4 regions of the Rahnella sp. CFA14(1/10) genome follow, and region 3 is predicted to be linked to each of the others. Evidence: predicted binding sites of a transcription regulator. Region 3 holds the regulator's gene; each other region holds the start of a gene.
What was found. Region 3 encodes PhoB, which activates phosphate uptake and scavenging genes when phosphate is short. Its sites were predicted from a motif close to CTGTCATAAAACTGNCNNAT; they were not measured.
Positions count from the first base shown of each region.

Region 1 (3,413 bases), on a different contig from region 3:
TTACCTGCTCCGGCAATCCCGGCACCATAAAGGCAATGGCTTTCGACTGGTAGGTAGTGGCCGCATCGTCAATGTTCAACGCATTCAGGGTTTGCTGATAAATGGCGTTACTGCCCGACGTGTCTTTCGCGAAGTCTACTTTACCTTTGAAGGTATCGCCGGTGGCCTGCACAATTGTCGGCTTCGCCCCGAGGTTGCCCGATGCAACACACAGGCCGGTATTGAGCGACAACTCCGGTGCCCACACACGGCCCATTTCGTAGCATTTATCGACCCAGACAAAGTTATCGCTGGTCGCCAGTCCGGCCAGCTGTTTTTTCAACGGCGTTGACAGATAGACATCGAACATCGGTTCAATTTTGTCTCCCGTGACCTTCAGAATAAACGGCGTTTTGATGGTCATGCCGGAGAAAGTAAAGGTACTGTCTTTGGTATTCACCGCATAATTTTTGATGCTGTTCGGGAAGCCCCATTGTTTGATGACCGCCGGTTTCCAGGCATTCACTTTGTCATCAATATTCAGGAACTGCGCGGTCATAGAGGTCGCAGAAACACCGCTGCGGCCGAGACCGATATAGTTATCGCCGCCCATCATATCCAGTATGGTCGCACCATTATCCAGCGTACTGCGTTTCGCCGCATTGAGCTCACCCACCGGATGACGCCCGTCAAGGACGAAGAACAGGTCTTTACGGTTCTGTTTAGTCAGAATGTTGTATGCCGTGTTGTTCATTGCCAGATGGTCGGAAGACACCACAATGACGGTGTTATCAAAATAACCGGACTTTTTAATCTTATCGATAAAGGCGGCAATCAGTTCCTGACTACAGGACACGGCACTCAGTGACTGGTTAGCTTTACCGTTCACTTTATATTCCTTGCGGGTACAACCCCGGGAAATAAAGCCATCAGGATGATGCGTGTCAACGGTCAGCGTGAACAGTGAAAATGGCTTACCTTCCTGACTCAGCGTGATGAACTTTTTATACACTTCATCCAGCAAGGTGTCGTCATACCAACCCCAGTCGTTTTTGTAAGACGGATCCGCCACGGTCGGACGCAATTCGTTGTAGCCATAAAGATGGTCGAAGCCATGGGATTTCAGGAAAGTACCTTTACCTGCGAAAGCCAGTTCTGCGCCCTGATAGAAATAGTTGGTATAGCCGGCACCTTTGAGCACGTCGCCAAGACACACGTTTTCCGGGTAGAAGGTCGCCAGTGCACTGGAGGCATTGCCATCAAACGGCGCAAACAGCGGGATCCCGCACTGGGAAGCCACCATACCGGCGATGGTATAACCCGTGCCCGGCAACTGTTTGGTATTAGTGAAATCAGTGCTCTGCGCTTTATGGCGATTTAATTCGGTCGTCAGGCCGGGGAAAACCTTGTCATCAAAATAAGTGCGTTCCAGACTCTCGCCATAGATATAAACCAGGTTAGGTTTTTTCGCGCCCTTGATGACTTTTTCGGGCACTTTGTAATAGGTATTAAAATCTGCGCCGTTGCCGGAAATTTGCGTTTTGACCAGCCGGGAAATGTTTTGGAATGCCTGAGTGGAACCCACGGAAAAGACCGCCAGTACCACGGCCAGTGCGCTGTAGACGGCACTGCTGTTTTTAGCACGACGCTGCTTCAGCCCCCACGCCAGCAAAGCAAATACGGCAATCAGCCCCGCCAGTAAACCGATAAACGGCAGGATATATTTATTGAGCCCCGCCCCTTTCAGGCTGCTGGTGACGGTATATAACACGGCGTCCGTGATGCCTTCGCCAGTGAAATAATTGCTGCCGATCAGGATGACATTCAGAATGACGTAAAGCCCGAGGAAAAACAGCACCAGTGAAAACCAGACACGGCTGGACGACGCCCGCGTGACGTAGAGAAAAATAGAAGAAAGAAATAATACAAATGAAATTATCTCAGAAGCCATTTCAGCACCCTGCCTGATTTAAACAATAAACTCTACGACCCATTTCTGCTGTTTTGCGAGCAGCGCCGACGGTTCAACTCATCGAGCGAATGACCTGGATCATTCACTTCATCCCTGAGACAGGAAAATTCATGCCAAAAACGGATAGCGCTATATAGCCTGTTGAGCCTGAACGGGTCAACGCCTTCACCCGGCTTCAGGTCACTGATTTCGCCTAAAAAAATGGTATTTTACAAATTTTTGACGGCTGATTTCGCATGATAACCCAGAAATTTAACTTTATGGTCACTTTTCAGTAAGAATCTTATGATAGCGGAATACTGTGAGTGAAATGTGGAGGGCGGTTGAAAATTAGCAAATTCGGAATAAACCTTATTAGAGGTGACTGGCTGAGATACCCGTAATCACTGACGTTAAGCCCGGCGAGCAACTCACAATGCGCAGACACAATTGAGTGATTCAGATAAGAAAGTGCAGCCAATACAGCTGCAGCTTCAGGGAGACGGGGATCAGATCCCGCCTAAGTAGGCTTTGCGCACCTCCTGATTATGCAAAAGTTCTTCTCCCGTCCCACTCAGGCGAATTTGCCCGTTGACAATAACGTAACCCCGGTCAGACAGCCTGAGCGCATGATGCGCATTTTGCTCCACCAGAAAGATCGTCATGCCACTTTTCGCCAGTTCACGCAGGGTCTGGAAAATTTGTTTCACGATAATGGGTGCCAGCCCGAGACTCGGTTCATCGAGCAGTAACAGCTTCGGACGACTCATCAGCGCACGGGCAATCGCCAGCATTTGCTGTTCGCCACCGGACATGGTCATCGCCCGCTGTTTACGGCGTTCCTTCAGGCGCGGGAATAACGCAAACATGGTTTGCAGATCTTCTGCCGCATGCTGATTCCCGACAGGAATGGTGCCCATCAGTAAATTTTCTTCCACGGTCATATCCGGAAAAACGCGCCGCCCTTCCGGCGATTGTGCAATTCCCGCCGAGGCCACAAAGTGTGTCGATTTGCGGCTGATATCTTCTCCGCGAAACAGGATTTGCCCGCTCTGTATGCGTGGCTGACCGAATATCGACATCAGCAGCGTTGATTTCCCGGCACCATTGGCGCCGATCAGCGCCACGGTTTCTCCCTGATTCACCTTCAGAGACACCTGCTGCAATGCCTGAATCGCCCCGTAATACACATTCACATCGCGAAATTCCAGCATCGCGTCGCTCATAAGCTGACCTCGTCATCTTCATCAGCACCCAGATACGCGGCGATGACCTTTTCATCATTCTGAATAACCTGCGGTATGCCTTCGGCAATCACGTCGCCGTGGTCGAGCACGATAATGTGGTCGGAAATTTCCATTACCATGCCCATATCATGTTCTATCAACAGGACGGTAATATCGTGATGATCGCGCAGGAAGCGGATAATTTTACTCAACGTACGTGTTTCCACCGGATTCAGACCGGCAGCCGGTTCGTCCAG
Region 1 covers NZ_SEWS01000001.1:192,877-196,289, forward strand. The annotation lists gene opgB (phosphatidylglycerol--membrane-oligosaccharide glycerophosphotransferase) at 1-1,930, opposite strand, end outside; gene EVX52_RS00940 (ABC transporter ATP-binding protein) at 2,440-3,156, opposite strand; gene EVX52_RS00945 (ABC transporter ATP-binding protein) at 3,153-3,413, opposite strand, start outside.
Region 1: the regulator PhoB is predicted to act here: its motif matches at 2,158-2,177, upstream of opgB (phosphatidylglycerol--membrane-oligosaccharide glycerophosphotransferase).

Region 2 (3,413 bases), on a different contig from region 3:
GTTTCGGCGAATCGCTGGGACACTATGGGGATCATGCGCAGGAGAAGATAGATTCGCTGGCGCAAAAAATTGTCCACCTGACGCCGGACACCGCTCAGGCATTGCTGATGGCAAAAGGGATATTTGGCGCGAAAGTCGCGGCGCAATCCCTGACACTGGCGTTCAACGACATCTTTCAGGTCATGGCGTGGATGTTTGTTGCCGCGCTGGTCATGGTGCCGTTTTGCCGTAAATAAAGTCAGGAATGTGAAGAAAATGTGCAGGCTGCCGCAAAAAATGCGGTTGTGGCAGGGAACTTTTCGAACAAGATGAGAAAGCTTTGGCCTGTTTGAAATAAATCCTTATAATTAGCGGCCCTGAAATGCGATTCGTTACACATACCGTGTCCCTTTCAAGTGCTATGTGCAAGTACACTATTCCTCCGGCCGGTTACGATCGGATCGGGGGGAATTAACATCCTGACAACTGCCAGTGTGGCATTAACGACCAACGAAAATATGAAAATGAGCATTCGCGCAATCCTTACCCTGGTTTTGGCAGTTGCTGCATATAGCCAGGCGTCTTTTGCTGTGGTCTACCCTCTTCCGGCCAATAATGGCCGTCTGGTCGGTGAAAACATCACAGTTACCGTTCCGCAGGGCAGCAGCCTGCCGCTGGAACATTTTGCAGCGCAATACCAGATGGGTTTGAGCAATATGCTCGAAGCTAACCCTGGCGTTGATCCTTATCTGCCAACCCCGGGCACCGTGCTGACTATCCCTCAGCAATTAATCCTGCCTGATACCCCGCATGAAGGCATCGTGATCAACAGTGCTGAAATGCGTCTGTATTACTACCCGAAAGGCACCAATACTGTGGTCGTGCTGCCAATCGGTATCGGTGAACTGGGCAAAGACACCCCGATGAACTGGGTGACTACGGTTCAGCGTAAAAAAGCTGGCCCGACCTGGACCCCGACGGCGAAAATGCATGAAGAATATGCTTCCCGTGGTGAATTCCTGCCCGCCGTCTTCCCTGCTGGCCCGGACAACCCGATGGGGCTGTACGCACTGTATGTTGGCCGTCTGTATGCAGTTCACGGCACCAACGCCAACTTCGGTATCGGTCTGCGCGTGAGCCACGGTTGTGTACGTTTGCGTGATGCCGACATCAAATGGCTGTTCGACAACGTTCCGCAAGGCACCCGCGTTCAGTTTATCAACGAGCCGGTGAAAGCCACCGTTGAGCCGGACGGTAAACGTTATATTGAGATCCATAACCCGCTGTCCTCTAACCAGGAAGAGTTTGATTCCCAGCAGCCGCTGCCAATCACTCTGACCGGTAACGCAAGCAGCGTATCGATGGATCCTGCGGTCAACCAGACTGTGGTTCAGCGCGCTATTGAGATGCGTTCAGGGATGCCGGTTCAGGTTAATTAATTGCGTCCCTGACGTTTTAGTGAAAAAGCTCCGTTCATCGGGGCTTTTTTTTTGCAAACGCAAAAGGAGACTACGGATAACTCCCTCCCCTGCGAAGGGAAGGAGTAAAGCAACATCCCCTCCATCACTGTCATTAAAATGTCACAACTCTGACTTAACCTTTCGGTAACAAAAAATATCTATATGTGTATTTTTATTTCCGATGGTTTATGAAAAGGAGTTTTGACAATGCAACAATCCGTATCTCTTGTGGCCCGCGCCGTGACTGCCGCCCTGCTGCTTTCCACCTCTGCCACTGTCCTCGCCACTGAAACTGACTCGCTGACTGACCGCGCAGCAAAAGGTGTGCTGACAGAACCGGGTGGCGCGCGTCGCCTGAGCGGTGACCAGACCGCCGCGCTGAAAGCGTCACTTTCAGACAAAACGGTGAAAAACGTGATTTTACTGATTGGCGACGGTATGGGGGATTCTGAAATCACCTCCGCCCGCAACTATGCAGAAGGTGCCGGCGGCTATTTTAAAGGTATCGATGCCCTGCCGCTGACCGGTCAGTACACCCATTATTCTCTGGATAAGAAAACGCAGAAACCGAGTTACGTGACCGATTCTGCAGCATCCGCCACCGCCTGGGCGACAGGTGTTAAAAGCTATAACGGCGCGATTGGTGTAGATGTTAACGGTAAAGATCACCAGACTATTCTTGAGATCGCCAAAGCCGCAGGCAAGGCCACCGGCAACGTCTCCACTGCCGAATTGCAGGATGCAACCCCTGCTGCGCAAATCGCCCACGTAACCTCACGTAAGTGCTACGGTCCGGAAGAAACGGCGGAGAAATGTGCCAGCAACGGGCTGGAAAACGGCGGACGTGGTTCGATCACCGAACAGTTATTGCAAACCCGCGCAGACGTCACGCTGGGCGGCGGCAGAAAATCTTTCAGCCAGTTGGCTAAAGCCGGTGAGTTCCAGGGTAAATCCCTGAAAGATCAGGCACTGGCACAGGGTTACGTGTGGGTGGAAAACGCGGAGCAGCTCAGTGCTGTCACGCAGGCAGACCAGAAGAAACCGGTTCTTGGCCTGTTCTCCGAGGGCAACATGCCGGTACGCTGGCAGGGTCCGAAGGCCACTTATCACGGCAACATTGATAAACCGGCTGTTACCTGTGAAGCCAATCCGCAACGCACTGCCGACATCCCGACGCTGGCCGTTATGACTGAAAAAGCCATCGACTTGCTGAAAACGAATCAGAACGGTTTCTTCCTGCAGGTTGAAGGCGCATCGATTGATAAACAAGATCACGCCGCTAATCCGTGCGGCCAGTTCGGGGAAACAGTGGATCTGGATGAAGCGGTGCAAAAAGCGCTGGCGTTCGCCCGACAGGACGGCAACACGCTGGTTATCGTCACCGCCGATCATGCCCATTCCAGCCAGATTATCGAAACCGATGCCAAAGCGCCCGGCCTGACGCAAACACTGACCACCAAAGACGGTGCGCCGATGACTATCAGTTACGGCAACTCAGAAGAGGATTCACAGGGGCACACCGGGACACAACTGCGTATCGCCGCGTTCGGGCCGCATGCAGCGAATGTGGTCGGTCTGACCGACCAGACGGATTTGTTCTATACGATGCGGGATGCCATGGCGATTAAGTGATAGTTTTTCAAAGGGAGATGTCCCTTTGGAACCCTTCGAAACCGGATTGGGTAAGTTTTGGTTTCTCAGTTGCACTGAACGCCTGATCGAGAAACTTTCGGTTTCTTACGTGCGATGCTCACTTAACGCGCTGCGCCGAAACCGCCCAAGAGGGAAAAGTGCTTTTTCCCTCTTGGATCTCCCTTCGCTTTTTCAACAAGCGCTTCCACTCGCTGGCTATGTTTCAGGTATCACCCGGTTCCAAAATACCGCCGGAGGGAAAGGTGGAAAACCGCGCATCTGTTTGCGCGGGTTGTAACCCGAACGAAGGGCACCGCGCAGCGGCGGGATTTTGCGGCTATC
Region 2 covers NZ_SEWS01000002.1:511,492-514,904, forward strand. The annotation lists gene EVX52_RS05920 (DHA2 family efflux MFS transporter permease subunit) at 1-236, shown strand, start outside; gene EVX52_RS05925 (L,D-transpeptidase family protein) at 498-1,418, shown strand; gene phoA (alkaline phosphatase) at 1,647-3,071, shown strand.
Region 2: the regulator PhoB is predicted to act here: its motif matches at 1,546-1,565, upstream of phoA (alkaline phosphatase).

Region 3 (3,413 bases):
CGAGCATCACCGGAATATCGACTTTCTCATGCAAATCAATATTCGCTGAAGCTTCGATTTTCGACAGCGTCAGCAACTGCTTCACCAGCCCGTCCATTCGCCGCGTCTGTTCCTGCATGGTATCCAGTGCTTTGGTGCGGAAAGGTTCTTCCAGTTTGGCGTCTTCCATCATTTCCAGATATCCCTGCAATACGGTCAGCGGGGTTCTCAGCTCATGACTGACGTTAGCAAAGAAGTTACGCCGTGCACCTTCAAGCTGACGCATCTGTGTGACATCGCGTGCCACCATCAGCAGTTGCCCTTCTGAATAAGGCATAACGCGAAACTCGACGTAATGCTCATTATTGAGTTGCAGATTCAGCGCCCGGCTGAAATCGCGGGTCTGGATCCACAACCGGAATTCCGGATAACGCAGCAGGTTGAAGATATGTTGCCCGTTATCTTCCGGCCAGCGGAAACCGAGCAGATCCTGCGCCAGCCCGTTACACCAGAAAATATTGCCTTCTTCCGTAGTCAGCACCACGGCATCGGGCAGCGATTCAGCACCGCTGCGAAAACGTTTGATCAACTGACCTAATTCGCGACGCCGGCGCCGGTTGCGCATCTGCATCTGGTTAAGCCCGTAGAACAGCGGCTCCCAGCTCCAGCGGCCGTTCGGCGGCGTAATACTGCGGTCAAGCCACAGCCAGTGAGAGAGTTTAAGCTGGTTGTAATAATTCCAGCCCAGTGCCGCAACCAGCGACACAAACAGGAGCCAGCCGAAATGACCGACGAAAATACCGAGAATTAACGCTGGCAGACAAAAGAGAAAAAATTCGCCGGCCAATCGTTTCCATGACAAACGTTCTAGCACACAGATTCTCCGCTGTGAGGACTCAATAACGCGTTGAAAAACGGTATCCGGTACCACGAACAGTCTGGATCATTCTGTCATGTCCGCTGGTTTCCAACGCCTTACGCAAACGACGAATATGCACGTCTACGGTGCGATCTTCCACATAAACGTTAGTGCCCCAGACGTTATTGAGCAACTGTTCCCGGCTATAAACACGTTCAGAATGCGTCATAAAGAAGTGTAATAACTTAAATTCTGTCGGCCCCATATCAAGCGCCTGTTCGTTGGCCATCACCCGGTGAGACGAGGGATCCAGGCTTAAACCCTGCATGTCGATCACTTCTTCCACCGCCATTGGCGAGATGCGACGCATCACCGCTTTAATGCGGGCAACCAGCTCTTTCGGGGAAAACGGTTTGGTGATGTAATCATCGGCACCGACTTCGAGGCCACGCACCCGATCTTCTTCTTCACCGCGTGCGGTCAACATCATCACCGGAATTTCGCGGGTCAGCGCCTCACGTTTAAGATGCTTAATAAACTGAATACCGGAACCGCCAGGTAACATCCAGTCGAGCAGGATAAGTTCAGGGTAAGGTTCAACAAGCTGCCCAATCGCTGAATCAAAATCCTCAGCTTCTACGGCCTGATAGCCATTTTGTTCCAGTACAAAACACACCATTTCACGGATTGGAGCTTCGTCTTCAACCACCAATATACGTCTAGCCATCGTAGGTCCTGCCAATAGGTTAGCGATCTTTTATTTGATTGCGGGCGCCATTATGCGTCAGTTTTGTGACAGATTTATGAACGAAAAGAATGGTTCATTACAGTCAAATATGACAGATAATTAGCGGCCATCTTGCTGAAATTGGACTGATTTATCGGGGACATCTCCCCCCGCCGACGTTTATACTTTGCCCCATTGTCGTCATCCAGGGTTCATACAGGAGTCTCATGCGCCTGATCCACACGTCAGACTGGCATCTTGGCCAGTACTTTTTCACCAAAAGCCGTGCAGCCGAACATCAGGCATTTCTGCGCTGGCTGACCGGTCAGGTGCAGCAACATCAGGTCGACGCCGTGATTGTCGCGGGTGATATTTTCGATACCGGATCACCGCCCAGTTATGCCCGCGAATTGTATAACCGCTTCGTGGTGGAATTACAACAAACCGGCTGTCAGCTGGTGGTACTGGCTGGCAACCACGATTCCGTCGCAACACTTAATGAATCACGCGAGCTACTTTCCTGCCTGAATACGCGGGTGATTGCCACTGTCGGCGAAAATCTGTCTGAACAGATTTTGGTGCTCAGTCAGCGTGACGGAAAACCGGGCGCGGTACTGTGTGCCATCCCGTTTTTACGCCCGCGTGATCTGCTGGCCAGTCAGGCCGGTCAGTCCGGCAGCGACAAACAACTGGCATTGCAGGAAGCCATCGCCGCACATTATGACGCGCTCTGGCAGGCCGCGCAGGCCAGGCGTGATGAACTTGGCATACCGCTGCCCGTTATTGCAACCGGCCATCTGACCACCGTTGGCGTCAGTACTTCTGATTCCGTGCGTGACATCTATATAGGCACACTTGACGCCTTCCCCGCGCAGGCGTTCCCGCCGGTTGATTATGTGGCGCTTGGCCATATTCACCGCGCACAGTGCGTCGCAAAAACTCACCACATCCGTTACAGCGGTTCGCCAATTGCCCTGAGCTTTGACGAACTGAGCAAAGCCAAAAGTGTGTATCTGCTCGATTTCGACGGGGCAACGCTCAGTGCCATCGACACGCTGGAAATTCCTGTTTTCCAGCCCATGCAGATACTCAAAGGCTCGCTGGCGGAAATTGAAAAGCAACTGGCGCAGTTCGAAGGCGGCGATGCACAAAAACCCGTCTGGCTTGATATCGAAGTCGCCACGCAGGATTATCTCAGCGATATTCAGCGGCGTATTCAGGCGCTGACTGCGGATTTGCCGGTGGAAGTTGTCCTGTTGCGCCGCAGCAAAGAACAGCGCATCAGCAGCATTGAGCAGCAGGAAAAAGAGACCCTCAGTGAACTGAGCGTCAGCGACGTCTTTGAACGGCGGCTGGCGCTGGAGCCGGACCCTGATGCCCCCCGTCAGGCGCGGATGCGCACTCTTTTTGCTCAGGTTGTTGAGCAGGTCACGCACGGTCAGAATGCAGAGGACAGCGCACAATGAAAATTCTCAGCCTGCGTTTAAAAAACCTGAACTCGCTGGAAGGCGAATGGAAAATTGATTTCACTGCCGAGCCGTTCGCCAGCAACGGATTATTCGCGATCACCGGCCCGACCGGTGCAGGGAAAACCACCCTGCTTGATGCCATTTGTCTGGCGCTTTATCATCAGACGCCACGTCTGAACATCACACCAAGCCAGAACGAACTGATGACCCGCCACACCGCCGAATCGCTGGCTGAGGTGGAGTTTGAAGTTAAAGGCGTAGCTTACCGCGCATTCTGGAGCCAGCGTCGTGCTAAAAATTCGCCGGATGGCAACTTGCAGGCACCGAAAGTCGAGCTGGCGTTACTGGCCGGCGGCAAAATTCTGGCCGATAAAGTGCG
Region 3 covers NZ_SEWS01000012.1:97,166-100,578, forward strand. The annotation lists gene phoR (phosphate regulon sensor histidine kinase PhoR) at 1-853, opposite strand, end outside; gene phoB (phosphate response regulator transcription factor PhoB) at 876-1,565, opposite strand; gene sbcD (exonuclease subunit SbcD) at 1,793-3,031, shown strand; gene sbcC (exonuclease subunit SbcC) at 3,028-3,413, shown strand, end outside.

Region 4 (3,413 bases), on a different contig from region 3:
CATAGCACCTTATCGACCTGATCACCGTCCTGCAAATTGCAGCCCGTCAGCATCGAAACGGCACCGAGCGTCAGCCCTGACCGCAGTAATAAACGGCGCTGGACATTGACCAGTTGTTTGCGCTGATCGGGCTCAAGAATAATTTTTGGCCGTTGTGGTTTTTCACTCATCGGCGTGGTCCTCCGTGCTTATTTTTTTGCCGCCGGTCAGCATTGCCACGAAGGTTTCAGGCACCAGCAGGACCATCAGTACGTGAATAATGACAAACAGCAGCACGCCGCTCATCGCAAAGAAATGCACATAACGCGCGATATCAAAACCGCCAAACAGCCAGACCAGCCCGCTGAACTGCACCGGTTTCCAGATGGACAAACCCGACAGCACCAGCAGTGCGCCCAGCAATAAAACTCCGCTGTACATCAGCTTTTGCACGGCGTTGTACTGACCGAGCTTGTGAGGGAGCCTGAATGTCAGTGCACGAACGGTATCGCGCCAGACAGAGCGGGGCGAAAAGGGGAAAAAGTCATGCCTGAAATGATCGCTGAAAATACCCCACACCAGATAGAGCAGGGCATTAGCCGCCAGCAGCCACATCACCGCCAGATGCCAGGCTATATTGCCGCCCAGCCAGCCGCCGAGGGTAGTGTTTTGCGGAAAAGTGAAAGCGAAAAGCGGATCGGCGTTATAAATCCCCCAGCCGCTCATCACCATGCCGATCATTGCCAGCACATTGATCCAATGACAGATACGAACCGGCCAGGAATGGATCCGGCGTTTTCGGGGTAATGAGAGCTGAGGTTTCACGCTTAATCTCCTGTTGACTGGCCGGATTACATCGGAGGCGCGATGCCGTCTTTACCGGCAGCAATACCACGGGCAACCAGCGCACCTTTGTCATCTTTCATGGCAAACAATACGATTTTAGTGCCCGGTTTCAGCAGGCTGCGGTCGCCCGGTGCCAGCAGAACAACCGGCACATCGTCAGGCACGACGACAGTTTTCTCGGCATCGTGATATTTCACGGTCAGGGTGCGGCCGTTGCTGTTCACCAGCTTGCCGACGGTGCCGTTGGTCATGGTATTGATTTTGCCATCGGCGGATTCAAACGGATTGAAGCCTTCACCGCTGCCGCGCAGGCTGGGTGCGAAGACGTGGACCTCCAGCGCTTTCAGCGTGCCGTTAGCCTGCGGAACGGCTGCCGTCCCGATAAAGCTGTCCGCTTTGATATCGCTGATGTTGCCTTTGGTGACGGCATTGATTTTGGTCTGATCGGTCAGTTTAACGTCAAGTTTTTCACCCTGACGGGTGGTGATTTGTACCGATGAGTCATTAACTGAATCAATGGTTCCGCGTGTGGGTTTAATCACATTATCGGCGGCAAAAGCGGATGTCATCCCGCTGCACATCAGCAGGGAACCCAGTAACAGACCAGCGATACGTGTTGGTGCATTCATAATTAACTCTCCATTTTCCAGCGTTATTTCATTCTGTTAGATGAATCACTGAACCTGCCAGTGATGGATAACTTCCTTAAGAGTGGACGATCAACCGGTATTGGCTGATGACAAATTGATGACAAAATTGTCATCAAAGATGACTGACGAAACTGATAAACTTTCAGATGAATCATTCTTTAGGTGAATGGTCATACGGCGCTGGGGGCCTGAATGCGAATACTGGTGATTGAAGACGATGTCAGTACAGGCGACTACCTGAAAAAAGGACTGACAGAAGCAGGTTACAGCGTGGATCTGGCGCGTAACGGTGCTGATGGCCTGTTTCTGGCGCTGGAAGACGGTTACGATGCGGTGATCCTCGATGTTATGCTGCCGGGGCTGGACGGCTGGCAGGTGATGGAAGTCCTGCGCAAAAAAAGCGACGTGCCGGTGCTGTTTCTCACCGCCCGCGATGAGGTGCAGGATCGCATTCACGGGCTGGAACTGGGCGCTGACGATTATCTCATCAAGCCGTTCTCCTTCACCGAACTGGTGTTGCGTATCCGTACATTACTGCGCCGCCCGGCCACCCGCGAACCCGATATCTATTCGGTGGCAGACCTGAATCTTGATGTGTTGCGCCGTCGTGTCACCCGTCAGGATCAGGCCATTGCGCTGACCAACAAGGAATTCATGTTGCTGCAGTTGCTGATGCGTCGCGAGGGGGAAGTGCTGTCGCGGACGATGATCGCCTCACAGGTCTGGGACATGAATTTCGACAGCGATACCAACGTGGTGGATGTTGCCATTAAGCGCCTGCGTGGCAAAGTTGACCGCACCTTTGAGGTGAAACTTATCCATACCGTGCGCGGGATTGGTTATGTGTGCGAAGTGCGACATGACTGATCGGCAATTTACTCCACTCCCTGAGCGCGGCATGTCGCTGACGCTTCGCGCCACCTTACTGTTTGCGCTGATCGCCTCACTGGTCGTTAGCGCTGTTGGTTTTTATCTTTATTACTCGATGGATAAAGAACTGGTACGCCGTGCAGATTATCAGGTCAGCGGCCGCGTTCAGTATTTCCGTCATCTGCTTGCCAACGAATTTCCGCTGTCGCAGCTCAGCCGTAATCCCGGCCTGTTTGAAAATATGCTCGGTAACGAGCGCGATATCCTGACGTTTCGTTTGTCCGGTGAGAAGCCGCTGATCAACGTCAATCCATCCCGGCTGGAATTGCCGCCGGTGGTGGCCGTGCCGGACGGTCATCCGCTGACGCTGAATACAGTGCATCACCTCACCGCACCGGATGGCACGCCGGTACGCTTTGCCCGCGCTGCGGTACAAATCCAGGACGGGCGGACGGTTGAAATCACCGGCGCGCATTTCATGACCGAGGAGTCGCATCTGTTACAGACTTTTCGTTGGGAAATTACCGGGGCGGTGCTATTCGCTTATTTGCTGATTGCCGTTCTGGGTTATCTGGTGATCCGCCGCGGATTACGGCCGCTGCGCAATATGGCGCATGAGGCGGCGCAGATCCATCCGGCCAGTTTGTCTACGCGACTGTCTTCTGAAAATGCACCGCAGGAATTGCAGCAATTAATTTATTCTTTCAACGATATGCTCGACCGGCTCGCCGGAGGGTATCAGCGACTAACGCAATTTTCCGCCGATCTGGCGCATGAAATCCGTACGCCGGTAGGGGCGCTGATGGGGCATTGTCAGGTGGCGTTATACCAGCCGCGTACGGTGGAAGAATATGAAACACTGCTGGCGAACAATATGGAAGAGCTGGAACGTATTTCCCGTATGGTGGAAAACATCCTGTTTCTGGCGCGGGCTTCAGATGCGCGCTCCGTCCTGACCATCACCACCATTGATGTTTCTTCTGAAATGACCCGTATTCAGGAATATTTTGAGGGTCTGGCGGAAGAACGCGGTATGACGCTGAACGGTAAAGGTACAGGCGTGCTGTA
Region 4 covers NZ_SEWS01000004.1:355,745-359,157, reverse strand. The annotation lists gene EVX52_RS10600 (molybdopterin-dependent oxidoreductase) at 1-170, opposite strand, end outside; gene EVX52_RS10595 (cytochrome b/b6 domain-containing protein) at 163-804, opposite strand; gene EVX52_RS10590 (hypothetical protein) at 831-1,454, opposite strand; gene EVX52_RS10585 (heavy metal response regulator transcription factor) at 1,668-2,342, shown strand; gene EVX52_RS10580 (heavy metal sensor histidine kinase) at 2,335-3,413, shown strand, end outside.
Region 4: the regulator PhoB is predicted to act here: its motif matches at 1,560-1,579, upstream of EVX52_RS10585 (heavy metal response regulator transcription factor).